One region of the Streptomyces sp. NPDC031445 genome, then DNA from elsewhere that is predicted to be linked to it. Evidence: predicted binding sites of a transcription regulator. Region 1 holds the regulator's gene; the other holds the start of a gene.
What was found. Region 1 encodes HrcA, which represses chaperone genes, less so after heat shock. Its sites were predicted from a motif close to TTNGCACTCNGNNNNNCNGAGTGCNAA; they were not measured.

Region 1 (14,412 bases):
CGAGCCCGTCGACGCGGAACAGCTGTCTGCCGTCGACCTTGGCGGTCAGGTCGCCGCGCACGCAGGCTCCGTCGACGGCCCTGGTCACCACGCCGGCGACGACGATCCTCCGCCCGTCGTCCGTCTCGCCCCGGCAGTCGACGGAGACGACGGTGGTCTCGCTCGGCGACGCGGGCGAGCCGCGGCGCGCGCCGTCGTCACCGCGGTGACCGCCGGTGCACGTGAGCCAGGCGACGTTCACGTGCCGGTGCTCCAGCGCGGCGGTCGCGGTCCGGTCGGTGGTGTAGGCGACGCTCGCGGAGCCGAGCCCCCCACCGGGCTGACAGGCCACGGCAGCCCCGCCGCCCACCGCGACGAGCCCCGCCACGGCCACCGCCCGCCGTCTCCGCCTCGAAGCCCCCATACAGGGCAGCGTCCCATCGGCCCCCACCGCGGGGAAGCCCGGATACGGCCACTCACCCGTTCGGGGGGGGCCGGCCGTCTGCGCCGGCCGCGTGCGCGGTCATCACAGGCTCAGACGGCTCGTGGTGGCGGACGGCACCGTCTCCTGGTGGGCCGTCCGGCACCCGCACGCGGACCGCGACGCCTGCCGGGAGCGGCTACCGGTACGCGGGCCGCGTGCTGGACGGCTGGGAGCTGTTCCGCCCGGTCGTCGAGGCCGTGGACGCCGTCGAAGGCGCCCGGGCCCCCACGGCGGCGGACGTCAGCCGCGCAGCAGCAGCCACTCCTGGAGTTCGACGAGGTTGCCCTCCGGGTCCTCGATGTGGGCCACGCGCATCCGGTCGGTCATGGGGGCCGGTCCGTGCAGCAGGGTCGCGCCCCGGGCGGTGATCCGCGCGCAGTAGGTGTTGAGGTCGTCGACGCGCAGGACGACCAGGGACCGGTGGCCGGTGGCGGTGTCGCCCAGCCCGGCCAGCACCCCGGCCATCATCGCGCGGTCCTGGAGCGCGATCCCGGCCGAGCCGGCGTGCGGGCCGAACTTCTCGTACGGCCCCTGCGCCGCGCCGGACTGCGGCTCGAGGCCGAGGACGTCGGCGTAGAAGCGGTAGCAGGCGGCGAAGTCGGTCACCAGGAGCCGGACCTGGACGAGTTCCACGGTGTCTCCAGGGGTCAGGACCAGCGGCCGGTGCGGCCCAGCAGCAGGGCCACGGCGGCGGTGCCGGCGGTGGAGGTGCGCAGGACGCTGGGGCCGAGGACGCAGGCCCTCGCGCCCGCCTCCTCGAAGAGCGCCAACTCGTCCCGTGACACACCGCCTTCGGGACCCACGACCAGGACGATCTCCCCCTCGGTGGGGAGTTCGGCGGTGGCCAGCGGCTCGCTGACGTGGTCGAAGTCGGAGTGGAGCACGGCGGCGAAGTCCGCCGCGGCGAGCAGCGCGGCGACCTGCTTGGTGGACGCCAGGTCCGCGACCTCGGGAAAGCGCAGCCGGCGGGACTGCTTGCCGGCCTCCCGCGCGGTGGCACGCCACTTGGCGAGCGCCTTCAGCCCCCGCTCGCCCTTCCACTGGGTGATGCACCGCGCGGCCTGCCAGGGCACGATCGCGTCGACGCCGGTCTCCGTCATCGTCTCCACGGCCAGCTCGCCCCGGTCGCCCTTGGGCAGCGCCTGGACGACGGTGATACGGGGGCGGGGCTCGGGCTCCACCGGGAACTCGAACGGCTCGACCACCAGGTGGTCCTTCCCCGACACGCCGACGACGACCCCGGCCGCGCCCCGGCCCCTGCCGTCGGTGAGCACCACGTTCTCGCCCGGCTGCAACCGCCGTACGGAGACCGCGTGCCGTCCCTCGGGGCCCTGGACGTCGACGACCGAGCCGGGGCCCACGCCCTCCAGGGTGTCGACGACGAACACCGGCGCGGTCATCGGGGGCCCCCGGCCGACAACGCTGTCCGGGCCTCGGCGAGTTCGGCCGCCAGCACCTCCACCAGCCGGCCCGCGGGCAGTTCCCGGGCCATCCGGTGGCCCTGCCCGGCCCACATCGCCATGCCCTGCGCGTCCTCGGCCTTGGCGGCGGCCTTGCGCAGCGGCGCGGTGAGGTGGTGGACCTCGGGGTAGGCGGCGGGGGCGTACCGGCCGTGCTCGCGCAGGAAGCGGTTGACCAGCGCGCGGGCCGGGCGGCCGGTGAAGGCGCGGGTCAGCTCGGTGCGCGGGAACAGCGGGTCGGTCAGCGCCCGCTTGTGCAGGGGGTGCGCGCCGGACTCGTGGGCGGCGACGAACGCGGTGCCCAGCTGGGCCGCGCTCGCGCCCGCGGCGAGGACGGCGGCGATCTGGCCGCCGCGCATGACGCCGCCGGCGGCGACGACCGGGATGCGCACGGCCTCGCGGACCTGCGCGAGCAGCGACAGCAGGCCGACGCCGGCGCCGTCGTTCTCGGGGAGGTCGCGGTGGGTGCCCTGGTGTCCGCCGGCCTCCACGCCCTGAGCGATCACCGCGTCGGCCCCGGCCCGCTCGACCGCGCGGGCCTCCTCGGCGGTGGTGGCGGTGACCAGGGTGAAGGTGCCGGCGCGGTGGAGCTTGTCGAACACCTCGCGCGGCGGCACCCCGAAGTGGAAGGAGACCACCGGCACCGGGTCGTCGAGCAGGACGGCGAGCTTGGCGTCGTAGCCGTCGTCCCGGCCGCTGTCCGGGTCGCCCAGCTCGGTCTCGTACCAGGCGGCCTCGCCGGCCAGCTGGTGCGCGTAGAGGTCGACGGCCCCGGACTCCGCGTGCTCGGGCTGCGGCATGAAGAGGTTCACGCCGAAGGGGCGGCTCGTGAGCCCGCGCAGCTGCTTGATGTCCTGGTACATGCCGTCGGCTGTCTTGTACCCGGCGGCGAGGAACCCGAGGCCGCCGGCCTCGGAGACGGCGGCGGCGAGCTGCGGGACGGAGACACCGCCCGCCATGGGGGCCTGCACGATCGGGTGGGGGAAGAGATCGGTCAGCGCGGAGGACATGAGCGCATGTTGTCACGTCCTTCGGACAAGTCCGAATCCGGGCATCCACCGGCACATGCCCACGGCATACGGGGTGCCGGGGCACCCCGTCCGTCACCGCTCAGCGCCCGTTGAACGCATCCTTCAGCCGCGAGAACAGCCCCTGCTGACCCGGCTGGAACTGGCCCTGGGGCCGTTCCTCGCCGCGCAGCTTGGCCAGCTCGCGCAACAGCCGCTCCTGCTCCGGGTCCAGCTTGGTCGGCGTCGTCACCTCGACGTGCACGACCAGGTCGCCCCGGCCGCCGCCGCGCAGATGCGTGACGCCCCGGCTGTGCAGCGGGATCGACTGGCCGGACTGGGTGCCGGGCCGGATGTCGACCTCCTCCAGGCCGTCCAGCGTCTCCAGCGGCACCTTCGTGCCGAGGGCCGCCGCCGTCATCGGGATCGTGACCGTGCAGTGCAGGTCGTCGCCGCGCCGCTGGAACCTCGGGTGCGGCAGCTCGTGGATCTCGACGTACAGGTCGCCGGCCGGGCCGCCGCCGGGGCCGACCTCGCCCTCGCCGGCGAGCTGGATGCGCGTGCCGTTGTCGACGCCGGCCGGGATCTTCACGGTCAGCGTCCGCCGCGAGCGCACCCGGCCGTCGCCGGCGCACTCCGGGCACGGCGTCGGGACGACCGTGCCGAAGCCCTGGCACTGCGGGCACGGCCGCGAGGTCATGACCTGGCCCAGGAAGGACCGGGTGACCTGGGAGACCTCGCCCCGGCCGCGGCACATGTCACACGTCTGGGCGGACGTGCCGGGCGCCGCGCCCTCGCCGTTGCAGGTGTTGCAGACGACGGCCGTGTCGACCTGGATGTCCTTGGTGGTCCCGAAGGCCGCCTCGTCCAGCTCGACCTCGATCCGGATCATCGCGTCCTGGCCGCGCCGGGTGCGCGAGCGCGGCCCGCGCTGCGACGCCGTACCGAAGAACGCGTCCATGATGTCGGAGAAGTTGCCGAAGCCGCCGGCCCCGAAGCCGCCCGCGCCCGCGCCGCCCGACTGGGAGAGCGGGTCGCCGCCGAGGTCGTAGACCTGCTTCTTCTGCGGGTCCGACAGCACCTCGTAAGCGGCGTTGATCTCCTTGAACCGCTCCTGGGTCTTCGGGTCCGGGTTGACGTCCGGGTGCAGCTCGCGCGCGAGCCTGCGGAACGCCTTCTTGATCTCATCCTGCGACGCGTCGCGGCGCACGCCGAGAACGGCGTAATAGTCCGTGGCCACTTACGACTCCGCCAGGATCTGTCCGACGTACCGTGCCACTGCGCGTACCGCTCCCATCGTTCCCGGGTAGTCCATGCGGGTCGGTCCGACCACGCCGAGCTTGGCAACCGCCTCGCCGCCCGAACCGTAGCCGACCGACACGACGGAGGTGGAGTTGAGTCCCTCATGGGCGTTCTCGTGCCCGATGCGCACGGTCACGCCCGGATCCTTCGCCTCGCCGAGGAGCTTGAGGAGCACGACCTGCTCCTCCAGGGCCTCCAGGACGGGCCGGATCGTGAGGGGGAAGTCATGGCCGAAGCGGGTCAGATTGGCGGTGCCGCCGATCATCAACCGCTCCTCGTTCTCTTCCACGAGTGTCTCCAGAAGAGTGGAGAGCACCGTGGAGACCGTACCGCGGTCCTCCGGCTCGAAGGCGTCCGGGAGGTCCTCGACCAGTTTCGGCACGTCCGTGAACCGGCGACCGGCGACCCGGCTGTTGAGCCGCGCCCGCAGGTCCGCCAGCGAGCCCTCGCCGAACGGCGCCGGGCAGTCGACCATCCGCTGCTCGACCCGGCCGGTGTCCGTGATCAGCACGAGCATCACGCGCGCGGGGGCCAACGACAGCAGCTCCACGTGCCGGACGGTGGACCGGGTCAGGGACGGGTACTGCACGACGGCGACCTGCCGGGTGAGCTGCGCGAGCAGCCGCACGGTCCGCGCCACGACGTCGTCGAGGTCGACGGCGCCCTCCAGGAAGTTCTGGATCGCCCGCCGCTCGGGCCCGCTCATCGGCTTGACGCCCGCGAGCTTGTCCACGAACAGCCGGTAGCCCTTGTCGGTGGGGATCCGTCCCGCGCTGGTGTGCGGCTGGGCGATGTACCCCTCGTCCTCCAGGGCCGCCATGTCGTTGCGGACGGTCGCCGGGGACACGCCGAGGTTGTGCCGCTCGGTGAGCGCCTTGGAACCGACCGGCTCCTCGGTGCCCACGTAGTCCTGGACGATGGCGCGCAGTACCTGAAGCCTGCGTTCACTCAGCATTCGCGCGCACCTCCAGCACGTCGTCCCCTCGTCCGCTCGGGTCGTCCGCCTGGCACTCCACCCATGCGAGTGCCAGCGTTCCCCGGCCAGTGTACGGCTGCCGGGTACACCCTGGGCAAGGTCGGGCCGCCGTACCGGCTCGTACCGCTAGCGTCGCGGGTATGACCGTGACTTGGGAAGAGCTGGGGTGGCAGCGGCTGGCCGCGGGGGTGGGCCGGTGCCGGCTGCCGGGCTGGGACTGCACGGCGGGGCTGGTCCTCGGGGAGGGTACGGCCCTGCTCGTGGACGCCGGTTCCAGCCTCGCGGAGGGGGTCCGGCTGCGCGGGCGGGCCGAGGCGCTGGCGGGCGGCCGTGTGACCCATCTCGCGCTCACCCATCCCCACTTCGACCACGTCTTCGGCGCCGCCGCCCTCGCCGGGGCGGAGGTGTACGGGGCGGTGGGACTGGACGCGGTGTTCGCGTACGAGCGCGCGGACCTGCGGCTGGACGCGATCCGCAACGGGCTGCCGGTGGCCGACGCCGACGAGGCGGTGGACGCGCTGGTCCCGCCCCGCCACGCGGTCTCCGGCGAGTGGACGCTGGACCTCGGCGGCGGCCGCCAGGCACTGCTGGCCAACGTGGGCCCCGGCCACACGGCGCACGACCTGGCCGTCCTGGTCCCGGGCGATCCGGAGGTGGTGTTCTGCGGCGACCTGGTGGAGGAGTCCGGCGAACCGCAGGCGGGCCCCGACGCGGTCCCGTCCCGCTGGCCGGACGCGCTCGACCGGCTGCTGGCGCTCGGCGGCGAGGACGCACTGTACGTGCCCGGTCACGGAGCGGTGGTGGACGCGGGGTTCGTCCGCCGTCAACGCGACGCCCTGGCAACGCGGTTCGGCGTGATCTGAGCGGCTCTTCGCGGCCGGCCCCGGCGTGTCGTACGCCTCACCGCACGGCTTCTCCTATCGTCATCCGAATGCGCCAGTACACCTCCGACCTGACCCCACCCTGGAAGAAGCCCAAGCCCGTGCCGGAGGTCCCGGCCGAGCCGGGTCTGGTGGTGGAGGAGCCCGGCACCGGGTTCTGCGGCGCGGTGATCCGCTGCGAGGCGGGCACGGTGACCCTGGAGGACCGCTTCGGCAAGCACCGCGTGTTCCCGCTGGAGCCGCGCGGCTTCCTGCTGGAGGGCCGCGTGGTGACGCTGGTCCGCCCCGCCTCCCCGGCGCCGGTACGCCCCGCCCGGACGGCGTCCGGCTCGGTCGCCGTCCCCCAGGCACGCGCGCGCGTGGCCCGCGCCGGACGCATCTACGTGGAGGGCCGGCACGACGCCGAGCTCGTCGAGAAGGTGTGGGGCGACGACCTGCGGATCGAGGGCGTGGTCGTGGAGTACCTGGAGGGCGTCGACGACCTCCCGTCGATCGTGGAGTCCTTCGCTCCCGGCCCGGACGCGCGCCTGGGCGTCCTGGTGGACCACCTGCTGCCCGGCACGAAGGAGTGGCGCATCGCGCAGTCGGTGACCAGCGAGCACGCGCTGGTGGTCGGCCACCCGTTCATCGACATCTGGCAGGCGGTGAAGCCGGCGTCGCTGGGCATCGGGGCGTGGCCGGCGGTGCCGAAGGGGCAGGACTGGAAGACGGGCGTGTGCCGGGCGCTGGGCTGGCCGGCGGAGAACACCGGGGCGGTGTGGCAGGCGATCCTGAAGCGGGTGGGGTCCTACAAGGACCTGGAGCCGGAGCTGCTGGGGCGCGTGGAGGAGCTGATCGACTTCGTCACGGGTAGCGGTGGGGCCTGACGTCGGGGAACGTCCCGAACTCGGTGGTGTCGAGTTCGAGTCCGAGAGCCTCCAACGGGACCGGATCGCCGAACTTCACGATCTCCTGGCTCAGATAGTCGGCGTCCTCTCCGTGGCCCGACGGCTTCGTCATGAGAACGCACTGGGCCATGATCGGGTCGACGACGAGGTAGGCGGGGATCCCCCCCGCCGCGTAGATCGAGCGCTTGACCACGTAATCCTGGTGGACGCTGTACTTGGAGACGACCTCCAGCACCATCGTGATCAGCCGACCGGGCAACAGCCGTCCCGAACTCGGCAGGACATCGGGTGAGAGGACCACCAGATCCGGCACCGGTTCGCTCGACTCACCGGCGATGTCGACGTCCTGGGTCTGGAGGGGGTACCACCGCTCAAGGGGCATCTGCCGCTGTGTGTGCAGCACGATCAGGTTGTGCACCAGATCGGGGCCGGCCGTCATCACGATGACTCCTCGGAGAAGCTCGGCCTTGACGCCCTCGGGAGGCTCGAACTCGTCGAGGTACCTGGCCATCCCACGCTCGTCCACAGCGGTCATCTCCGTGGCCTCCACATCCGCCGCGTCCTGTCGGCGGCAGCCTACGAACCAGGTTAGGGACCGAACCGGCGTTCCGGGTGGATTCACCCGCCGGGGTGATCAGTCCACCAGGTCCCGCACCACCGCGTCCGCCAGCAGCCGCCCGCGCAGGGTCAGCGCGGCCCGGCCCTGCTCGTACGGCCCCTCCTTCAGGAGCCCGTCCGCCAGCGCGCGCCGGGAGGCCGCGAGCCCCTCCTCCCTCAGCAGGGACAACGGGACCCCTTCCCGCAGCCGCAGCTCCAGCAGGACGCGCTCCACGCGCCGGTCCTCGTCGGACAGCAGCTCCCGGCCCGCGCCCGGCGACTTCCCCGACGCCAGCGCCGCCGCGTACGCGCCCGGATGCTTGACGTTCCACCAGCGGACCCCGCCCACGTGCGAGTGGGCCCCGGGGCCCGCGCCCCACCAGTCGGCGCCGCGCCAGTACAGCTCGTTGTGCAGGCAGCGGCCCGCCTCGGAAGTGGCCCAGTTGGAGACCTCGTACCAGTCGAAGCCCGCCGCGCTCAGCATCTCCTCGGCGATCAGGTACCGGTCGGCGTGGACGTCGTCGTCGGTCATCGGGATCTCGCCCCGGCGGATCCGGCGGGCGAGCTGGGTGCCCTCCTCCACGATGAGCGCGTAGGCGCTGATGTGGTCGGGTCCGGCGCCCAGGGCGGCCTCCAGGGACGCCCGCCAGTCGTCGTCGCTCTCGCCGGGCGTGCCGTAGATCAGGTCGAGGTTGACGTGCTCGAAGCCCGCCGCCCGCGCCTCCGCGACGCACCGCTCGGGGCGGCCGGGGGTGTGGGTGCGGTCCAGGATCCTCAGCACGTGCTGCTTGGCGCTCTGCATGCCGAAGGAGATCCGGTTGAAGCCGCCCTCGCGGAGCGTGGCGAGGTAGGCGGGGTCGACGGACTCCGGGTTCGCCTCCGTGGTGATCTCCGCGTCCGGTGCCAGCCCGAACTCGTCCCGGACGGTCCCGAGCATCCGTACGAGGTCGTCGGCGGCCAGCAGCGTCGGCGTACCGCCGCCGACGAACACCGTGCGGACCTCGCGCGGGTCGTCGCCCAGCACCTTCCGGGCCAGCCGGATCTCCTCGGCCAGCGTGTCCGCGTAGTTGTCGCGGGAGGCCAGCACCCCGCCCGTGCCGCGCAGCTCGGTCGCGGTGTAGGTGTTGAAGTCGCAGTAGCCGCAGCGGGTCGCGCAGTACGGGACGTGCAGGTAGAAGCCGAGCGGGCGGGCGGCGGCCCCGGCGAGCGCGTGCGCGGGCAGCGCGCCGTCGGTGGGGACGGGCTCGCCGTCGGGGAGTGCGGAAGGCATGCCCTCCATTGTCCAGCACCGTGGGCGTTACTCCGCCTGGAGCACCAGCAGGGCCAGGTCGTCCTCGGGCAGGCCGCCGCCGAAGTCGTGGACCAGGCGGCGGATCCTTTCAGCTATCAGCTCGGCGCCGAGCCCGGCGCAGCCGGACAGGGCGCGGGCGAGGCCGTCGCCGTCGTCGAACTGGCGGCTGCCGGAGCGCCGCTCGGTCACGCCGTCGGTGACGCAGAGCAGGCTGTCGCCGGGGCGCAGGTCGAGGGTCTCGCTGGTGTAGGTCTCGTCCTCGACCACGCCGAGCAGGGTCTGCGGGCGGGCGGCGGTGCGCACGGTGCCGTCGGGGCTGAGGACGAGCGGCAGCGGGTGGCCGGCGGAGGCGAGGGTGCAGCGGACCCCGCCGTCGTACGGCGTCAGCTCGCCGTAGAGGAGGGACAGGAAGCGGGTCTGCGGGCCCTCTCCGGTGGCCAGCGGCCGGCCGCCGACGGCGACCAGGGCGCGGGCGGCGGCGTCGGCGGCCTCGGTGGCGTCGTCCAGGAGGAGCTGGTTGAGGCGGTCCAGGACGTCGGCGACCCGGTAGCCCTCGCGGGCCAGCAGGCGCAGCCAGGGGCGGGCGAGGCCGATCACCACGGCGGCCTCCGGGCCCTTGCCCTGGACGTCGCCGACGGCGAAGCACCAGCGGCCGTCGCCCGCCGGGAACAGGTCGTAGAAGTCGCCGCTGGGGCCGCCCTTGTCGCAGGGTTCGTAAACGAGCGCGCTGCGCACGCCGGGGATCTCGGCGACGGCGCCGGGCAGCAGGCCGCGCTGGAGGACGGCGCTGATGGTGGCCTGGCGGGCGTACTGGCGGGCCGCGCCGATGGCCAGGGCCACCCTGCGGCCGAGGTCCTCGACCAGCCCGGTGATCTCGTCCGGGAAGCCGGTCAGTCCGCACCGGCCGATGACCAGCGTGCCGAGCGGCCGGCCGCCCGCGATGAGCCGGTACGACAGCGCCGTCCCGTCGGCGCCCTGCGGGCCGAGCGCGTGGCCGGGCCAGGGGTAGGGCTCGGGGCCGGAGCGCAGCCCGCCCGGCGGGCCCGGCGGTTCCTTCTCCAGGGCGCACCGCAGCTCCTCGATCCGGGCCTCGCTGGCGTGCCAGACCCGGGCGGGTCCGCCGCCGGCGCCGCCCCGGACGGTCGCCTCGTCCTCCAGCCAGACCGCGCACCAGTCGGCGAGCCGGGGCACGATCAGCTGTCCGGTGAGCGCGGCGACCAGGTTCTCGTCCAGCTGTCCGGCGAGCAGGTCGGAGGCCTCGGCGAGGAAGGACAGGGCGCCCCGGCCGAGCCAGTCCCGGTCGCCCTCGGCGCGGTGCGGCTGCGGGGCGAGGTCCTCGGCGACCTCCAGGGCGGGCTCGGGGCCGGGTCCGTCCAGGGCCTCGCTGCCGCCCGGGGGCAGCCGCGCCCAGACGGTCTTGGCGCCGGTGCGGTAGGTCACGCCCCACGACTCGGCGAGCGTGGCGACGAGCCGTAGGCCGCGCCCGTACTCGGGTGTGTCGTACGGCCCCTCGCCGCTCGTGGCGTCCCGTGGGGCGCGGGACGGGTGCTGGTCGCGCACCTCGACCACGAGCGCGCCGGTGTCCTCCAGCCGCCACTCGACCTGCACCTCGGTGCCGGCGTGCACGACGGCGTTGGTGACCAGCTCGCTGACGACGGCCATGGCGTCGTCGGCGAGCCGCGCGCAGACCCCGGGCATCCCGTCCAGCGCGGCCCGCACGAGCGCGCGGGCCGAGCCCGGGGCCAGAGGGCTCCCGGGCAGCGTGGCCCGCCCGCGCGTCTCACCGGGCTGGGTGCCGCTCTCCCGCTGCGTGGGTATGGCCGCCATATCCATGCGGCCAGGGTGACAGACGGGGGGCGGCTATAAGCGGCGAGTTACCGAAGTGGCCAGAAGACGGAACGTTTCGGGCGCGCGTGAGCAGGAAAAGGGGCCCAGGGCCCGTCGACGGGGACCGCGCTACGCCTCCTTCGTCCCCGCGTACATCTCCTCGATGAGGTGCTTGTACTCCCGCTCCACCACCGGCCGCTTCAGCTTCAGGCTCGGCGTGATCTCCCCGTGCTCCACGTCGAGGTCCCGCGGCAGCAGCCGGAACTTCTTGATGGTCTGCCAGCGCTGGAGCCCGGAGTTGAGCTCCCGCACGTATCCGTCGACCATCTCCACCGTCTGCGGCGCGGCGACGATCTCGGCGTACGGCCTGCCCTCCAGCCCGTTCTCCTTCGCCCACTCCTGGATCGCGATCTCGTCCAGGGCGATGAGGGCGGTGCAGTAGTTCCGGTCGGCGCCGTGCACGAGGATGTTGGAGACGTACGGGCACACCGCCTTGAACTGCCCCTCGACCTCCGCCGGGGCGACGTACTTGCCGCCGGACGTCTTGATGAGGTCCTTCTTGCGGTCGGTGATGCGCAGGTAGCCGTCGGGCGACAGCTCGCCGATGTCCCCGGTGTGGAACCAGCCGTCGGACTCCAGCACCTCGGCGGTCTTCTCGGGCAGCTTGTGGTAGCCCTCCATGACGCCGGGGCCGCGCAGCAGGATCTCGCCGTCGTCGGCGATGCGGACCTCGGTGCCGGGCAGCGGCTTGCCGACCGTGCCGGTGCGGTAGGCCTCGCCGGGGTTGACGAAGGAGGCCGCGGAGGTCTCGGTGAGGCCGTAGCCCTCCAGGATGTGGATGCCGGCGCCGGCGAAGAAGTAGCCGATCTCCGGGGAGAGCGCGGAGGCTCCGGAGACACAGGCCCGCAGCCGGCCGCCGAAGGCCTCGCGGAGCTTGCCGTAGACGAGGGTGTCGGCGACCTTGTGCTTGGCGGCGAGCCCGAACGGCACAGAGGCCGTGCCGGTGCGCCGGAAGTTGTCCTGGCTGGCCTTGGCGTACTCGCGGGCGACCTCGGCGGCCCACTGGAAGATCCTGTACTTGGCCGCGCCGCCCTCGCGGGCCTTGGCCGCGACGCCGTTGTAGACCTTCTCGAAGATGCGCGGCACGGCCGCCATGTACGTCGGCCGCACCACGGGGAGGTTTTCGATGATCTTGTCGACCCGGCCGTCCACGGCGGTGACGTGCCCGACCTCGATCTGTCCGGAGGTGAGCACCTTGCCGAAGACGTGCGCGAGCGGCAGCCACAGGTACTGCACGTCGTCCATGGTCACCAGGCCGGTCGCGGCGATGGCCTTCGCCATGTAGGCCCAGTTGTCGTGCGGCAGCCGCACGCCCTTGGGGCGGCCGGTGGTGCCGGAGGTGTAGATGAGGGTGGCGAGCTGGTCCTTGGTGATCGCGCCGACCCGCTCCTTGATCAGCTGAGGGTGCTGCTCCAGGTAGGCGGCGCCGCGCCGCTCCAGCTCGGCGAGGGTGATCACCCAGTCGTCCGCCTCCACGCCGGCCGGGTCGACGACGACGACCTTCGTCAGGTCCGGCAGCTCGGCGCGCTTCTCGACGGCCTTGGCGAGCTGGGCCGCGTCCTCGGCGATCAGCACCCGGCTCTGGGAGTCGGAGAGGATGAACGCGGACTCGTCGGCGTTGGTCTGCGGGTAGACGGTGGTGGTGGCACCGCCGGCGCACATGATGCCGAGGTCGGCGAGGATCCACTCGACGCGGGTGGAGGAGGCGAGCGCCACCCGCTGCTCGGGCTCCACGCCCAGGTCGATGAGCCCGGCCGCGATCGCGTACACCCGGTCGGCCGCCTGCGCCCAGCTGAGCGACTTCCAGTCGTCGGGGCCCTGCCCGGCGGACGGCGGGACGGGGTAGCGGTAGGCCTCGGCGTCGGGTGTCGCCGCCACGCGCTCCAGGAAGAGGGCCGCCACGGACGGCGGACGGTTCTCGATCAGGGTCTGTGTGTCGCTCACGACATCCTCCGGGGGCCCGCGACGGTGCGGCTGACTCGGTGCGGCTGGGTTAACTCACGGTGGGGTCTCGGTCTGTTGTTTAACTCGCGAGTAACTATCGAGCAGGGATCAGGGTAAGGGGCGACCGCCCGCTGCGTAAGGGGCCTCGGCCTGTCACTTTCCACTCAGAGCGACGTTACGCACGCGTAGGGCCCGCCGCACTTTCGCACGACGGGCCCCCACATGCCCGGTTTACGGGCGTCGCCGGTAGTTACCCCTGGTTACTTCTTGCCCTTGACCGACCCCGCGCTGTCATCGCTGGACAGCACGGCGATGAAGGCCTCCTGCGGAACCTCCACGGAACCCACCATCTTCATCCGCTTCTTGCCTTCCTTCTGCTTCTCCAGCAGTTTCCGCTTACGGGAGATGTCACCGCCGTAGCACTTGGCGAGGACGTCCTTGCGGATGGCGCGGATGGTCTCGCGGGCGATCACCCGGGAGCCGATGGCGGCCTGCACCGGCACCTCGAAGTTCTGCCGCGGGATCAGCTCCTTGAGCTTGGCGACGAGCCGCACGCCGTACGCGTACGCCTGGTCCTTGTGGGTGATCGCCGAGAACGCGTCCACCTTGTCGCCGTGCAGCAGGATGTCGACCTTGACGAGGCTGCTCGACTGCTCGCCCGTGGGCTCGTAGTCCAGCGAGGCGTAACCGCGCGTCTTGGACTTCAGCTGGTCGAAGAAGTCGAACACGATCTCCGCGAGCGGGAGCGTGTAGCGGATCTCGACCCGGTCCTCCGAGAGGTAGTCCATGCCGAGCAGCGTGCCGCGCCGGGTCTGGCACAGCTCCATGATCGCGCCGATGAACTCGGTGGGCGCGAGGATCGTCGCCCGCACGACCGGCTCGTACACCTCGGCGATCTTCCCCTCGGGGAACTCGCTCGGGTTGGTGACGGTGGTCTCGCTGCCGTCCTCCATGATCACGCGGTAGACCACGTTGGGGGCGGTGGCGATCAGATCGAGCCCGAACTCCCGCTCCAGCCGCTCCCGGATCACGTCCAGGTGCAGCAGGCCGAGGAAGCCGACGCGGAAGCCGAAGCCGAGGGCCGCGGACGTCTCCGGCTCGTAGACCAGCGCGGCGTCGTTGAGCTGGAGCTTGTCCAGGGCCTCGCGCAGCTCCGGGTAGTCGGAGCCGTCCAGCGGGTACAGACCCGAGAAGACCATCGGCTTCGGGTCCTTGTAACCGCCGAGCGCATCCGTCGCGCCCTTGTGCTGGCTGGTGACGGTGTCACCGACCTTCGACTGCCGGACGTCCTTCACACCGGTGATGAGGTAACCCACCTCACCCACGCCCAGGCCGTCCGCCGGCAGCATCTCGGGCGAGTTGACGCCGATCTCCAGCAGCTCGTGCGTGGCGCCGGTCGACATCATCCTGATGCGTTCACGCCTGTTGAGCTGACCGTCGATGACACGGACGTACGTCACGACACCGCGGTAGGAGTCGTACACCGAGTCGAAGATCATGGCGCGGGCGGGCGCGTCGGCGACCCCGACCGGCGCCGGGATCTCCTTGACGACCTTGTTCAGCAGCGCGTCCACGCCGAGCCCGGTCTTCGCGGAGACCTTGAGCACGTCCTGCGGATCACAGCCGACCAGGTTCGCCAGCTCCTCGGCGAACTTCTCCGGCTGGGCGGCCGGCAGGTCGATCTTGTTCAGCACCGGGATGATCGTGAGGTCGTTCT
Region 2 (14,412 bases), on a different contig from region 1:
AGCTGGAAATGCTGTCGACCTGAGGACACCACCGCCGTACTGTGCGCGCATGCGGACGATGAGCGGGGATCAGGTGGAGGAGGCCGTCGCGAGCTGCGCGGCGGTCCTGCGCACGGCGCTCGACCGGGACTGGGACGCGGTCGCCGCGGCCGGTCTGGACTGGAGCTGCCGCACCACGGCCTTCCACATCGCCGAGGACTTCGCCGTGTACGCCAGCCGCCTCGCCGCCCGCGCCCAGGACCGCCTCCCGCTGCGCATCACCCTCCCCGAGGGCACCGACAACGCCGGCCTGCTCCAGGTGATCGAGGCCACCGGCGCCCTGCTGGCCGCCGCCGTCCGCACCACCCCGCCCGGCGTCCGCGCCTTCCACCCCGCCCGCTTCGGCAGCGCCGACGGCGAGGGCTACGCCGCGATGGGCGTCGCCGAGGCCCTGCTGCACACCCACGACATCGCCCGGGGCCTCGGCCTGCCCTACGAACCGCCCGCCGGACTCGCCGAATCCGTTCTGACCCGGCTCTTCCCGCACGTCCAGCCCGGCCCCGCGCCCTGGCCGACGCTGCTGTGGGCGACCGGCCGCGGCGAGCTGCCCGGCCGCGCCCCGGTCACCGACTGGACCTGGTACAACAACCTCGTCCTGCCGGCCGGACGCGTCACCCTCACCGGCATCCGCCCGGCCGCCGCCCGCGATCTGGCCCTCGGCGGCGACGGCGGCTTCGACTGGCTGGACGACGGCCCGTACGAGGGCACCCGGGAGGCCTGCTCCTATCTGACGAAGGCGTACGAAGCCGGCGTGCACCGCCCGGAGTTCGGCGTCTTCGCCCTGGTGCGGGCCGAGGACGGCCGGGCGGTGGGCGGCATGGGCTTCCACGGCGCGCCGGACGACGAGCGCCGGGTGGAGATCGGCTACGACCTGGTCGGCAGCGCCCGCGGCCACGGCTACGCGACCGAGGCGCTGCGCGCGCTGACCGAGTGGGCGCTGGCCCGGGACGACGTCGACTCGGTCATCGCCACGATCGAACCGGCCAACCTGCCGTCCCAACGGGTGGTCACCCGGGCGGGCTTCACCCGCGCGACCGTGGAGGAGGAGCGTACGGCCCACGACGAGGACGACACCGAGGCCGGGCTGCGGCTCTACGTCCGCCGGGCGTGACGCCCCTTGCGCCTGCGCAGACCGGCCGAGTGCAGCAGGCGGACCACCTCGCGACTGCTGACCTGCACCGCGCCCGCCGCCACCGCGTCCGCGTAGCGGTGGGACGGGACGTCGTAGTGGTCGCTGTCGAAGGCCCGGCGGGGCATGCCCAGGCCCTCGGCGAACAGGTGGAGTTCGTCGTACGACACATCGCTGACCAGGTGCGACCACATGCGCCCGTGGCCGGGCCAGGTCGGCGGGTCGATGTAGAGGGTCACCGGCGCCTCAGGAGGACGTCGTCCCGCGCAGGGCCGGCCCCAGCGAGCCCACCGGCGCGACCTTCACGCCGGCCTTGTGGCACACCCAGTGCGGATCGGGGCCCAGTTCCGGCTCCACGTCCAGCGCGTGCGGGTCGCCCGAGCCGCAGGCCGGGCACAGCGGCCAGCGGCCGTACCGCTCCAGCAGCGCGTCCTGCACGTCCTGGGCGACCAGCCCGGCCACGAAGGCGGCGCCGTCCGGCCACTGCTCGACCCACCAGCGCCGCTGGGCGATGGAGTCCTCCACCAGGGAGACGACGTCGGCCTCCGCGACGTCTCCCGCGACGAGATCCGCGAGCACGAGGGCGCGGGCCGCGTGCAGTGACTGCTCCAGGGGGCTGATGGGGTCCATGCCCCCATTGTGCGCACTCTTGACCAGGACACCGAACCGAAAATATCTTTCAGGAGTGACCCAGGACGTGAAGGAAATTTTCGGCAGTCCGGGCGGATCGCTCGCCGCCAAGGTGCGCACGCTCGCCCCGTCCATGACCCGGTCCATGCAGCGCGTCGCCGAGGCCGTCGCCGGTGACCCGGCCGGCTGCGCCGCCCTCACGGTCACGGGCCTCGCCGAACTCACCGGCACCAGCGAGGCGACGGTCGTCCGCACCGCCCGGCTGCTCGGCTATCCGGGCTACCGCGACCTGCGCCTCGCCCTCGCCGGCCTCGCCGCCCAGCAGCAGTCCGGGCGCGCGCCCGCGATCACGACGGACATCGCGGTGGACGACCCCATCGCCGACGTCGTCACCAAACTCGCCTACGAGGAGCAGCAGACCCTCGCCGACACCGCCGCCGGACTCGACACCGTCCAGCTCGGCGCGGCCGTCACGGCGCTGGCCGGCGCCCGGCGCACCGACGTGTACGGCATAGGGGCGTCCGGGCTGGTCGCCCAGGACCTCACCCAGAAGCTGCTGCGGATAGGGCTCATAGCCCACGCGCACAGCGACCCGCACCTCGCGGTGACCAACGCGGTGCAGCTCCGTTCGGGTGACGTGGCCCTCGCGATCACGCACTCCGGGTCCACCGGGGACGTCATCGAACCGCTCCGGGTGGCCTTCGAGCGGGGGGCGACGACGGTGGCCATCACCGGGCGGCCGGACTCGCCGGTCACGCAGTACGCCGACCTCGTGCTGACGACGTCGACGTCACGGGAGACGGAGCTGCGGCCCGCCGCGATGTCCTCCCGGACGAGCCAGCTGTTGGTCGTGGACTGTCTGTTCGTGGGGGTGGCGCAGCGGACGTACGAGACGGCGGCGCCCGCGCTGGCCGCCTCCTACGAGGCGTTGGCGCACCGGCACCGGAGCGGTTCGCGCTAGGGGGTAGGAAGGAACCGCACCAGGTTCACCCCCCTCACACGTCACCGGAGAGAGCCGCCCCCTATGACCTCTCGCGACACGACCTCCCACGACACGACCTCCCACGACATGGCCTCCCTCGACCTGCGCGACCAGCTGGCCTCGCTGACCACCGAGGCCTTCCGTCCGGAACTCGCCGAGATCGACCGGTTGCCCACCCTCGACATCGCGCGGCTGATGAACGGCGAGGACGCGGGCGTGCCCGCCGCCGTGGCGACGCAGCTACCCCGGATCGCCGCCGGCGTCGACGCGGTCGCCGAGCGCATGGGCCGCGGCGGGCGGCTCGTCTACGCCGGTGCCGGGACCGCCGGCCGGCTGGGCGTGCTGGACGCCTCCGAGTGCCCGCCCACCTTCAACACCGACCCCGAGCGGGTCGTCGGCCTGATCGCGGGCGGTCCCGCGGCCATGGTCACCTCGGTCGAGGGCGCGGAGGACTCCGCGGAGCTGGCCCGCCGGGACCTGGACGCGCTGAAGCTCACCCCGGACGACACCGTGGTCGGCGTCTCCGCCTCCGGCCGCACCCCGTACGCCGTCGGCGCCGTCGAGCACGCCCGCGCGCACGGTGCGCTGACCATCGGCCTGGCCTGCAACGCGGGCAGCGCGCTGGCCGCCGCGGCCGAGCACCCCATCGAGGTCGTCGTGGGGCCGGAGCTGATCACCGGTTCCACCCGGCTGAAGGCGGGCACGGCCCAGAAGCTGGTGCTGAACATGCTCTCGACGATCACGATGATCCGGCTCGGCAAGACGTACGGGAACCTGATGGTCGACGTGCGCGCCTCCAACGACAAGCTCCGGGCCCGCTCCCACCGGATCGTCTCCCTGGCCACCGGAGCGAGCGACGCCGACATCGAGAAGGCCCTCACTCAGACCGGCGGCGAGGTGAAGCACGCGATCCTGGCCCTCCTCGCCGGCGTGGACGGCCCGACGGCGGCCCGCCTGCTGGCGGAGTCCGGCGGCCATCTGCGCACGGCGCTGGGCCACGCGGCACGCTGACGGACCGCGCGGTCAGGGCACCATGGAGGCAAGGAGGCACCCACCGACATGAATCACGCCCAGCTCACCGCCCTCGGACGGGCTCTCCGGCTGCTCGGGGAGCACGGGGACGCCCTGACCGCCGACACGCCCGACGCCCGGCTGCACGAGATCAAGGACGACCTGCGGCGGGCCCTGGACCTGCTGGACGACACCGTGACCACCGCCGCGCCCGCCACCCGCTGCCCGGAGCACCCGCAGGGACCGGTGGACGAGAGCGCGCCCGACCTGTGCCTGCTGTGCGAGACCCGGCGCCGGGCCGCCCGGCGGTCGGAGTTCCAGGGCGGCAGGCCCCGGCCGGGCGAGCCGGTGCCCACCGCCCCCTCCCGGTACGGCGTGCGCGGTGACCGGCCGCAGGCGCAGCAGCGGTGGCTGCCGGAGCTGTGGAACGGCCAGGAGTGGCAGCTGTGCGGGACGCCGAGGCGGGACCGGCACGAGGCGGAGGCGTACCTCGCCGCCCAGCGGCGCGGCTCCCGGCCCGCCCTGGCGTACCGGCTCGTGCACGAGTTCACCGACTACGAGGTGCTGCGGGTGTGGGGGACGCCGGTGCGGGTCGACATCGAGCCGATGGGCAACCTCTAGCCCCCGGCGCCCCCCGGGGGACCCCGGTCAGCTCAGGGTCTTCAGGGCCGCCGCGTCGTACGGCTTCAGCTCGTCGAAGCGGTCGGAGAGCACCTTGGCCGCCCACTCGGGGTCCTGGAGCAGCGCGCGGCCGACGGCCACCAGGTCGAACTCGTCCGCCTCCAGGCGGTCCAGGAGGTTGTCGATGCCCTTGACCGGGGAGCCCTCGCCCTGGAAGGCGTTGATGAAGTCGCCGTCGAGGCCGACCGAGCCGACGGAGACGACGGGCTTGCCGGTGAGCTTCTTCGTCCAGCCGGCCAGGTTCAGGTCGGAGCCGTCGAACTCGGGCAGCCAGTAGCGGCGGGTGGAGGCGTGGAAGGCGTCGACGCCGGCCTCCGCGAGCGGGGTGAGGATGGCCTCCAGCTCCTCGGGGGTCTCGGCGAGCCGGGCGGTGTAGTCCTGCTGCTTCCACTGCGAGTAGCGGAAGAGGACCGGGAAGTCCGGCGACACCGCCGCCCGCACGGCGGCGATGATCTCGGCGGAGAACCGGGTGCGGGCCACCGGGTCGCCGCCGTAGGCGTCGGTGCGGCGGTTGGTGCCCGCCCACAGGAACTGGTCGAGGAGGTAGCCGTGGGCGCCGTGGAGCTCCACGCCGTCGAAGCCGATGCGCTCGGCGGCGGCAGCGGCCTCGGCGAACGCGGCGACGACGTCGTCCACGTCCGACTGCGTCATCGCCTTGCCGGTGGGCTCGGCGCCGGCGGCCTCCAGGCCGGAGGGGCCGACGGCGGGCGCGTCCGGGAAGGGGGCGTCGCCCTGCTTGCGGACCATGCCGATGTGCCACAGCTGCGGGACGATCGTGCCGCCGGCCGCGTGCACGTCCTCGGCGACCTTCGCCCAGCCCGCCAGCTGCTCCTCGCCGTGGAAGCGCGGGACGCGCGCGCTGTTGCCGGCCGACTCGTGGCCGACGTACGTGCCCTCGGTGACGATGAGGCCGACACCGGCGGCGGCCCGGCGGGCGTAGTACGAGCGGACGTCCTCGCCCGGGACGCCGCCCGGCGAGAACATGCGGGTCATGGGCGCCATCACGATGCGGTTCGGGACGGTGAGGCCGTTCAGCCTGACGGGGCGGGACAGGACGCGGGCCGCGCGAGAGGCGGCGGGCGTGGTCACGGTCACGTGGGGGGCTCCTCGTGAGTCGACGGGGTGAACCGGTTGGTATGTGCGCACGCATTGTTGCAGCGTCTTAAGTAAACACCGTCCGCCGGCCCGTGTACCGGACCGGTCTCCGTTTCGCTCACGTGATACCGGACACTCTCCGCCGGTCCCGGGAAACGCCGAGGGCGGCACTCCCAGCCGGTGGCTGGGAGTGCCGCCCTCGGTCCGCAGGACGAGCGATCGGCCGTCAGGTCGATCAGAAGTCCATGTCACCGCCCGGCATGCCGCCGCCGGCCGGGGCCGCGGCCTTCTCCGGCTTGTCGGCGATGACGGCCTCGGTGGTGAGGAACAGCGCGGCGATGGAGGCGGCGTTCTGCAGCGCGGAACGGGTCACCTTCGCCGGGTCGATGATGCCCTCGGCGACCAGGTCGACGTACTCGCCGGTCGCGGCGTTCAGGCCGTGACCCGGGGTCAGGTTGCGCACCTTCTCCACCACGACGCCGCCCTCGAGGCCGGCGTTGACGGCGATCTGCTTCAGCGGGGCCTCCAGGGCGATGCGCACGGCGTTGGCGCCGGTCGCCTCGTCACCCTCCAGCTCCAGCTTCTCGAAGACCTGGGAGGCCTGGAGCAGGGCCACGCCACCACCGGCGACGATGCCCTCCTCGACGGCCGCCTTCGCGTTGCGGACGGCGTCCTCGATGCGGTGCTTGCGCTCCTTGAGCTCCACCTCGGTGGCGGCACCGGCCTTGATGACCGCGACACCGCCGGCGAGCTTCGCCAGGCGCTCCTGGAGCTTCTCGCGGTCGTAGTCCGAGTCGCTGTTCTCGATCTCGGCGCGGATCTGGTTCACACGGCCGTTGACCTGCTCGGAGGAGCCGGCACCGTCGACGATGGTGGTCTCGTCCTTGGTGATGACGACCTTGCGGGCGCGGCCCAGGAGGTCCAGGGTCGCGTTCTCCAGCTTGAGGCCGACCTCCTCGGAGATGACCTCGCCGCCCGTGAGGATGGCGATGTCGCCGAGCATGGCCTTGCGGCGGTCACCGAAGCCCGGGGCCTTGACGGCGACGGACTTGAAGGTGCCGCGGATCTTGTTGACGACCAGGGTCGACAGGGCCTCGCCCTCGACGTCCTCGGCGATGATCAGCAGCGGCTTGCCCGACTGCATGACCTTCTCCAGCAGCGGGAGCAGGTCCTTGACCGAGGAGATCTTGGAGTTGGCGATGAGGATGTACGGGTCCTCCAGCACCGCCTCCATGCGCTCCATGTCGGTCGCGAAGTAGGCCGAGATGTAGCCCTTGTCGAAGCGCATGCCCTCGGTGAGCTCAAGCTCCAGACCGAAGGTGTTGGACTCCTCGACGGTGATGACGCCTTCCTTGCCGACCTTGTCCATGGCCTCGGCGATCAGCTCGCCGATCTGGGTGTCGGCGGCGGAGATGGACGCGGTGGAGGCGATCTGCTCCTTGGTCTCGACGTCCTTCGCCTGCTCCAGCAGGGCGGCGGAGACGGCCTCGACGGCCTTCTCGATACCGCGCTTCAGAGCCATCGGGTTGGCACCGGCGGCGACGTTGCGCAGGCCCTCCTTGACCAGGGCCTGGGCGAGCACGGTCGCGGTGGTCGTACCGTCGCCGGCGACGTCGTCCGTCTTCTTGGCGACTTCCTTGACCAGCTCGGCGCCGATCTTCTCGTACGGGTCCTCGAGCTCGATCTCCTTGGCGATGGAGACACCATCGTTGGTGATCGTGGGGGCGCCCCACTTCTTCTCGAGGACGACGTTGCGGCCCTTGGGGCCGAGCGTCACCTTCACGGCGTCCGCGAGCTGGTTCATGCCGCGCTCGAGGCCGCGCCGCGCCTCCTCGTCGAACGCGATGATCTTGGCCATGTGAAGTGGTCCCTCCAGGACTGGGGGTGATTCCTTCGGACCGCGCCCGCGCCCGCGACGGACGGCTCGCGCGCCTCGTGGTTCCTTGCCCCACCCGGCCCGCGGGCCTCACCGACCCGGTCCTTCGCTGTCACTCTCACCTTCAGAGTGCTAACGCCAATGATTAGCACTCGGCATGGTCGAGTGCAAGCGCCTGGGCGGGTGGGAGGCCCCCGTCAGCCGCACGCGAACAGCGGAACCGGGGCACGGCGAAGGGCCCGCACCCTCTGCGAGGTGCGGGCCCTTCGGACAAGAGACGTTCAGGCGGTGACGCGAACCATGTCGGCCTGCGGACCCTTCTGGCCCTGCGAGATCTCGAACTCGACCCGCTGGCCCTCTTCCAGGGTGCGGTAGCCGTCCATCTGAATCGCGCTGTAGTGGACGAAGACGTCCGCACCACCGTCGACCGCGATGAAGCCGTACCCCTTCTCCGCGTTGAACCACTTGACGGTGCCCTGAGCCATGCCTAACTCCCCTATTACTGGCCCTTGCACAGATCCACACTTCGCGGACCCGGGTCAGACCTCACCCCCCAATTGGTCGGGGGCGTGCGCCGGAACGCGTCGACCGCGGCTGAATGTATCTGTCCAACTGCCGTCTGCAACAGGTCAATCGGACGAGAATTCTGGACGCGAGCGGTCCGGAATGTAGCGAGAATTCATCTGAATTCAGGGCAAGTCGGGCCCCATAAAGGCCACAAAAGCCGCAGACAACCCACACACTTTGGCTACTTCTTGTCGGGCGGGCGGCATGGAACGCGGGGCCCGCGACCCGGAGGCCGCGACCGCGTTCCCCAACTCTACCGCGCTCAATCACACAGAATTGCCCCCTCCGTTTCTCTCACGGAGGGGGCAATCGGGCGAACAGCCGGTAACCGCGGTTACCGAAGGTAATAATCGGGCGGATCCGCGGCTCAGCCGCCGGCGACCGCCGGGATGATCGAGACGCCGGCCCCCTCGGGGGTCGCCGTGTCCAGGCCCTGCTCGAAACGGACGTCGTCGTCGTTGACGTACACGTTGACGAACCGGCGCAGCTTGCCCTGGTCGTCCAGGACGCGCGCGGCGATGCCCGTGTGGTTCTTCTCCAGGTCGGCGATGACCTCGCCGAGCGTCGCGCCGTCGGCGGCGACCTCGGCCTGCCCGCCGGTGTAGGTGCGCAGGATGGTAGGGATGCGAACGGTCACGCTCATGCGGTCGGACCTCCGGTCGGGTTCACGGGTACGGCGGGGCCTGTCATGCGAGGCCGGCCTCGCGGAAGGAGTCCAGGGTCGGGCGGATGGTGGCGGTGAGGCCGGTCCCGGCCACCGCGTCCAGGGTCTTCAGGCCGTCACCGGTGTTCAGGACGACCGTGGTCTTCGCCGGGTCCAGCACGCCCGCCTCCAGCAGCTTGCGGGTGACGCCGACCGTCACGCCGCCGGCGGTCTCCGCGAAGATGCCCTCGGTCCGCGCGAGCAGCTTGATCGCGTCCACGACCTGCTCGTCCGTCACGTCCTCCACGGCACCGCCGGTGCGGCGCGCGATGTCCAGGACGTACGGCCCGTCGGCCGGGTTGCCGATGGCCAGCGACTTGGCGATGGTGTTCGGCTTCTGGGGCCGTACGACGTCGTGGCCGGCCTTGAAGGCGGTGGAGACCGGGGAGCAGCCCTCGGCCTGGGCGCCGAAGATCTTGTACGGCCTGTCCTCGACCAGCCCCAGCTTGATCAGCTCCTGGAGCCCCTTGTCGATCTTCGTGAGCTGGGAGCCGGAGGCGATCGGGACCACGATCTGGTCCGGCAGCCGCCAGCCGAGCTGCTCGCAGATCTCGTACGCCAGGGTCTTGGAGCCCTCCGCGTAGTACGGCCGCAGGTTGACGTTGACGAAGCCCCAGCCCTCGCCGGCCGGGTCGCCGATCAGCTCGGAGCAGAAGCGGTTCACGTCGTCGTAGTTGCCCTCGATGCCGACGAGTTCTCCGCCGTAGACCGCGGCCATGACGATCTTGCCCTGCTCCAGGTCGTGCGGGATGAACACGCAGGAGCGCAAGCCGGCGCGGGCGGCGGCGGCGCCGACGGCGCCGGCCAGGTTGCCGGTCGAGGAGCAGGACAGGGTGGTGAAGCCGAAGGCGCGGGCGGCCTCCAGGGCCTGGGCCACGACCCGGTCCTTGAAGGAGTGGGTCGGGTTGCCGGAGTCGTCCTTGACGTACAGACCGCCGGTCACGCCCAGCTCGCGGGCCAGGTTGTCGGCCTGGACGAGCTTGGTCCAGCCCGGATTGATGTTCGGCTTGCCGGCGACGTCCGCCGGGACCGGCAGCAGGGGCGCGTAGCGCCAGATGTTCGCGGGGCCCGCCTCGATGCGGCGGCGCAGGTCCTCGGTGTCGTAGGCGGAGAAGTCGTAGGCGATCTCCAGCGGGCCGAAGCACTCCTCGCAGGCGAAGACCGGGCCGAGCGGCACCCGGTGGCCGCACTCGCGACAGCTCAGGGCCGCGGCGGGGCCGAGGTCGACGGTGGATTCGCTGGTGGTGGCAACTGTCTGCACAGCCATGGAGGCGAGGCCCTTTCTCCTCATCTTCCTCACGACGCACCTCGCCGTGAGACGGAATTGGCACCTTCCCTGGCCGTGAGCCTCGCGCGAACGAGTCCGGTCAGGGGGGTTGCCGGGGCTTCACCGGGCCGTGTCCCTCTGCCCCTCTGGATGAGCGGTATGCGGTTGTGGAACGCGCGCGACCCCCGACATGCGATGGTCACCGGCGTTGTTCAAGACTGTAACCGACGGCCGGGACAGTTGAGATAGTCGTCCGAACCGCGAGACACGAGTGAGGAGCCGCAGACTGTGCTGGAAGAAGTCGAGCGCTGGCTGACCACCCGGTCCTGGTCCGTGGCCGACCGGCCGCTGCACCAGATCCTCGCCGCCAAGCAGCGCACGGGCCAGACCGTCAGTGTCGTGCTGCCCGCGCTCAACGAGGAGGAGACCGTCGGCGACATCGTCGCGGTCATCCGCCGCGACCTCATGGAGCGGGTGCCGCTCGTCGACGAGCTGGTGGTCGTCGACTCGGGCTCCACCGACCGCACCTCCGAGGTCGCCGCGCGCGCCGGCGCCCGGGTCGTCCACCGCGACACCATCCTGCCGCGCCTCCCGGCCGTCCCCGGCAAGGGCGAGGTGCTGTGGCGCTCGCTGCTGGTGACCGGCGGGGACATCGTCTGCTTCGTCGACGCGGACCTCAGGGAGTTCTCCTCCGACTTCGTCTCCGGGATCGTCGGCCCGCTGCTCACCGACCCGGACGTCGACCTGGTCAAGGCGATGTACGACCGCCCGCTCGGCGGCAGTGCCGGGCAGGGCGGCCGGGTCACCGAGCTCATGGCCCGCCCGCTGCTGAACATGCACTGGCCCAGGCTGGCCGGGTTCGTGCAGCCGCTGGGCGGCGAGTACGCGGCCCGCCGCACCCTGCTGGAACAGCTGCCGTTCCCCGTCGGCTACGGCGTGGAGCTGGGCATGCTGGTGGACGCGCTGCACCTGGTGGGCCTGGACGCGCTGGCCCAGGTCGACGTGGGCGTGCGCAGGCACCGGCACCAGGACGGGCAGGCGCTCGGCCGGATGGCCGCCGCGATCTACCGCACCGCCCAGCTCCGGCTGGCCCGCGGCCATCTGATCCGGCCCGCGCTGACCCAGTTCGAGCGGGGGGAGGAGGGGTTCGAGCCGCGCACCTACTCGGTGGACACCGAGGAGCGGCCGCCCATGGCGGAGATCGCGGAGTACGCCGAGCGCAAGGTGGCGTGAACGGGCCGTACACGGTCCGTCCGCCGGGCGGGCCGTACGTTTGAGCGGTTGGGGGCCGGGCTAGGTTGAGGCGTATGGCTTCCACGCTCGATGCTGCTCAGAAGGCTCAGGTGCTGGTCGCGTCGAACCGCGGCCCGGTCTCCTATCAGGTGGGCGAGGACGGCTCGCTGCACGCCCGGCGGGGTGGCGGCGGGCTGGTCTCGGGACTGTCCGCCATCGGCTCCGACGCGGGCTCGGTGTGGGTGTGCGCCGCGCTGGGCGACGGCGACCGGGCGGCCGTCCGGCGCGCGGCCGGCGGGCTGCTGCCGGCCGAGGAGACCGGCGGGCAGCGTGTGCGGATGCTCGACATCGACGCGGCCGTGCACGCCGAGGCGTACAACGGCATCGCCAACTCGGTGCTCTGGTTCGTCCACCACATGCTGTACCAGACCCCGCTGGAGCCGGTCTTCGACGCCGGTTTCCGGCGGCAGTGGGCGTCGTACGAGGCCTACAACCGGGCGTTCGCCGAGGCGCTGGCCGAGGAGGCGGCCGAGGGCGCGGCCGTGCTGATCCAGGACTACCACCTGGCCCTGGCCCCGCGGATGCTCCGCCAGCTCCGGCCCGACCTGCGCATCGGCCACTTCTCGCACACCCCGTGGGCGCCGCCGGACTACTTCCGGCTCCTTCCCGACGACATCGCGGCCGAGCTGCTCAGCGGCATCCTGGGCGCGGACCGGGCGGCGTTCCTCACCCGGCGGTGGGCGGACGCGTTCACGGACTGCTGCCACGCGGTGCTGGGGCCGGGCATCCCCTCCGGCACCCGCATCGGGGTGCACGGGCTGGGCGCGGACGCGGACTTCCTGCGCAAGCGGGCGCACGAGCCGGACGTGGACGAGCGGATGGCGGCGCTGCGGGCGGAGATCGGAGCAGGCCGGAAGACGATCGTCCGGGTGGACCGGACCGAGCTGTCCAAGAACATCGTGCGCGGGCTGCTGGCCTACGAGCAGCTGCTCGAGGACCGCCCCGAGTGGCGGGAGAAGGTCGTCCACGTGGCCTTCGCGTACCCGTCCCGGCAGGACCTCGCCGTGTACCGGGAGTACACCGCCCAGGTGCGGCGGGTCGCGGACGAGATCAACGAGCGGTTCGGCACGGCCGGCTGGACCCCGGTCGTGCTGCACGTGAAGGACGACTTCGCCCGCTCCCTCGCCGCCTACCGGCTGGCCGACGTGGCGCTGGTGAACCCCATCCGGGACGGCATGAACCTGGTCGCCAAGGAGGTCCCGGTCGTCTCCGACGAGGGCTGCGCGCTGGTGCTGTCGCGGGAGGCGGGGGCGTACGAGGAGCTGGGCGAGGACGCCTTCGTGGTGAACCCGTACGACATCGCGGGCACGGCACGGGCGCTGCACGAGGCGCTGAGCCTGCCGGCGGACGCGCGGGCGGAGCGCTCGAAGCGGCTGGCCGCCGCCGCGACCGCGCTGCCGCCGGCCCGGTGGTTCCTCGATCAGCTGGCGGCGCTGGACCCCCGGCCGAGCTGAGCGGCCAGCGCCCGCAGCAGGCCCACGACCCCCTCCGGGCCGTCGACCACCAGGTCGGCCCGGTCCGCCAGTTCCGTGACCTCCGTGCTGCCGCTGCACACCAGCAGGCCGGGGACGCCGTTGGTGCGCAGCTTCTCGATCGCGGCGAAGGCGGGGAGGTCGCCCAGGTCGTCGCCGGCGTAGACGACACAGCCGGCCCGGACGGCGCGGGCGTGGTCCAGGAGGGCCACGCCCTTGTCCATGCCCGGCGGGCGCAGTTCCAGGACCATCCGGCCGGGCTCGACGATCAGGCCGTGGCGGGTGGCCAGGTCGGCGAGGGGGGCGCGCAGGGCCTCGAACGCGGCCCGCGGGTCGGGGGCGCGGCGGGTGTGCACCGCCAGCGCCCGGCCCTTCTCCTCGATCCACGTGCCCTCCCCCGCTCCGGCGCGCTCCAGCAGGCCCGGCAGTTCGGCGCGGGCGGCGGCCACGCCGGGGTGCGGGGGCGGGGCGGTCAGCTCGCCGGTGGCCGCGTCCCAGCGCTCGGCGCCGTAGTGGCCGAGGACGGTGAGGTGCTCCAGGCCGGGGACGCCGGCGAAGCCGCCGTAGCGGACCGCGACCTCGGGCGGGCGGCCGGTGATCACGGCGACGGAGGCGATCTCGGGGGCGAGGGCGGCGAGGGCGGGCACGGCCCCGGGGTGGGCGCGGGCCTGCTCGGGATCGGCGACGATCGGGGCCAGCGTGCCGTCGAAGTCCAGGCCGACCAGGGCGGTGCGGGGCTGCGCGAGCAGGGCGGCGAGGCCGTCCTGGCCGGCTTGGGTGCGCGGGGTCGGCAGAGCGTCCATAGCGTCCATACCGCGACACTATCCAGCTCGGGGCGGCTCACGCCTGGGCCGGCGCCGCACACCCCGGGGTCCGGCCCCGGTCCCCCGCCGGGTGTGCGGAAGGTCAGCGTTCCGCGCGTCTCGTCTCGCGGATACGGCGCAGGCGGTTGACCGTCACCGGGTCGTGGGCCAGGGCCCGCTCGTCGTCCAGGAGGGCGTTGAGGAGCTGGTGGTAGCGGACGGGGGACAGGTCCAGCTCCTCCCGTATCGCGCGTTCCTTCGCGCCGGGGCCGGGGAAGGTCCGGCGCTCCAGCGCGAGGACCGCTTGCTCGCGGGTGCCCAGTTCCATGCCTGCCACGGTAGCGGCGGGCACCGACAGCGGGCTTCAGTTCACGCTGCTGCTGTCGGCCGCCAGGGCCGCCGACTGCAGGCGGGTCAGGACACCGGCGGGGCTGGCGCCGGGGGCGACCGCCTGGCCGATGTTCTGCTTCACGGCCGCGCTGACCGCCGCCCAGGAGGTCTTGCCGACGGGGTACAGCTCCGAGGTCGGCAGCTGCTCCAGGAAGGGGCGCAGGGCCTTGTCGGCGGAGGCGTCCGACGCCGCCATGGTGTTGGACGCGGAGCTGGTGACCGGCAGCAGCCCGTACTCGCGGGAGAACTCGAGGACGTTCTTCTCGTTGTAGGCGAAGTCCAGGAAGCCGCCGATCTGCTCGGCGTGCCCGTTCTGCCTGAAGCCCATCATCCAGTCGGCGACGCCCATGGAGGCCCTGGCCCTGCCGGTGCGGCCCGGCATCGGCACCGTGCCGAACTTCACGCCCTTCTTGGCCGCCTGCTGGATGAGCGTGGGGTGGCCGTTGACCATGCCGACCCGGCCGTCGGCGAACG

Region 2: the regulator HrcA is predicted to act here: its motif matches at 7,589-7,615, upstream of groL (chaperonin GroEL).

Annotation. Positions count from the first base shown of each region.
Region 1 is NZ_JBVIJO010000002.1:386,426-400,837, forward strand. Features, by position in the region: gene ACZ5DC_RS08035 (hypothetical protein) at 1-403, opposite strand, end outside; gene ACZ5DC_RS08040 (VOC family protein) at 704-1,096, opposite strand; gene ACZ5DC_RS08045 (16S rRNA (uracil(1498)-N(3))-methyltransferase) at 1,111-1,863, opposite strand; gene ACZ5DC_RS08050 (nitronate monooxygenase) at 1,860-2,933, opposite strand; gene dnaJ (molecular chaperone DnaJ) at 3,034-4,170, opposite strand; gene hrcA (heat-inducible transcriptional repressor HrcA) at 4,171-5,187, opposite strand; gene ACZ5DC_RS08065 (MBL fold metallo-hydrolase) at 5,349-6,071, shown strand; gene ACZ5DC_RS08070 (DUF3097 domain-containing protein) at 6,140-6,955, shown strand; gene ACZ5DC_RS08075 (Uma2 family endonuclease) at 6,933-7,511, opposite strand; gene hemW (radical SAM family heme chaperone HemW) at 7,611-8,843, opposite strand; gene ACZ5DC_RS08085 (SpoIIE family protein phosphatase) at 8,871-10,691, opposite strand; gene ACZ5DC_RS08090 (AMP-dependent synthetase/ligase) at 10,821-12,695, opposite strand; gene lepA (translation elongation factor 4) at 12,956-14,412, opposite strand, start outside.
Region 2 is NZ_JBVIJO010000005.1:343,123-357,534, forward strand. Features, by position in the region: gene ACZ5DC_RS16655 (HD domain-containing protein) at 1-23, shown strand, start outside; gene ACZ5DC_RS16660 (GNAT family N-acetyltransferase) at 59-1,150, shown strand; gene ACZ5DC_RS16665 (DUF4031 domain-containing protein) at 1,132-1,407, opposite strand; gene ACZ5DC_RS16670 (hypothetical protein) at 1,415-1,798, opposite strand; gene ACZ5DC_RS16675 (MurR/RpiR family transcriptional regulator) at 1,854-2,759, shown strand; gene murQ (N-acetylmuramic acid 6-phosphate etherase) at 2,868-3,791, shown strand; gene ACZ5DC_RS16685 (hypothetical protein) at 3,840-4,412, shown strand; gene ACZ5DC_RS16690 (NADH:flavin oxidoreductase) at 4,440-5,567, opposite strand; gene groL (chaperonin GroEL) at 5,803-7,425, opposite strand; gene ACZ5DC_RS16700 (cold-shock protein) at 7,725-7,928, opposite strand; gene ACZ5DC_RS16705 (ubiquitin-like small modifier protein 1) at 8,378-8,653, opposite strand; gene thrC (threonine synthase) at 8,697-9,980, opposite strand; SAM riboswitch class I at 9,998-10,137, opposite strand; gene ACZ5DC_RS16715 (glucosyl-3-phosphoglycerate synthase) at 10,269-11,213, shown strand; gene ACZ5DC_RS16720 (alpha,alpha-trehalose-phosphate synthase (UDP-forming)) at 11,288-12,727, shown strand; gene otsB (trehalose-phosphatase) at 12,694-13,557, opposite strand; gene ACZ5DC_RS16730 (DUF3263 domain-containing protein) at 13,652-13,876, opposite strand; gene ACZ5DC_RS16735 (ABC transporter substrate-binding protein) at 13,913-14,412, opposite strand, start outside.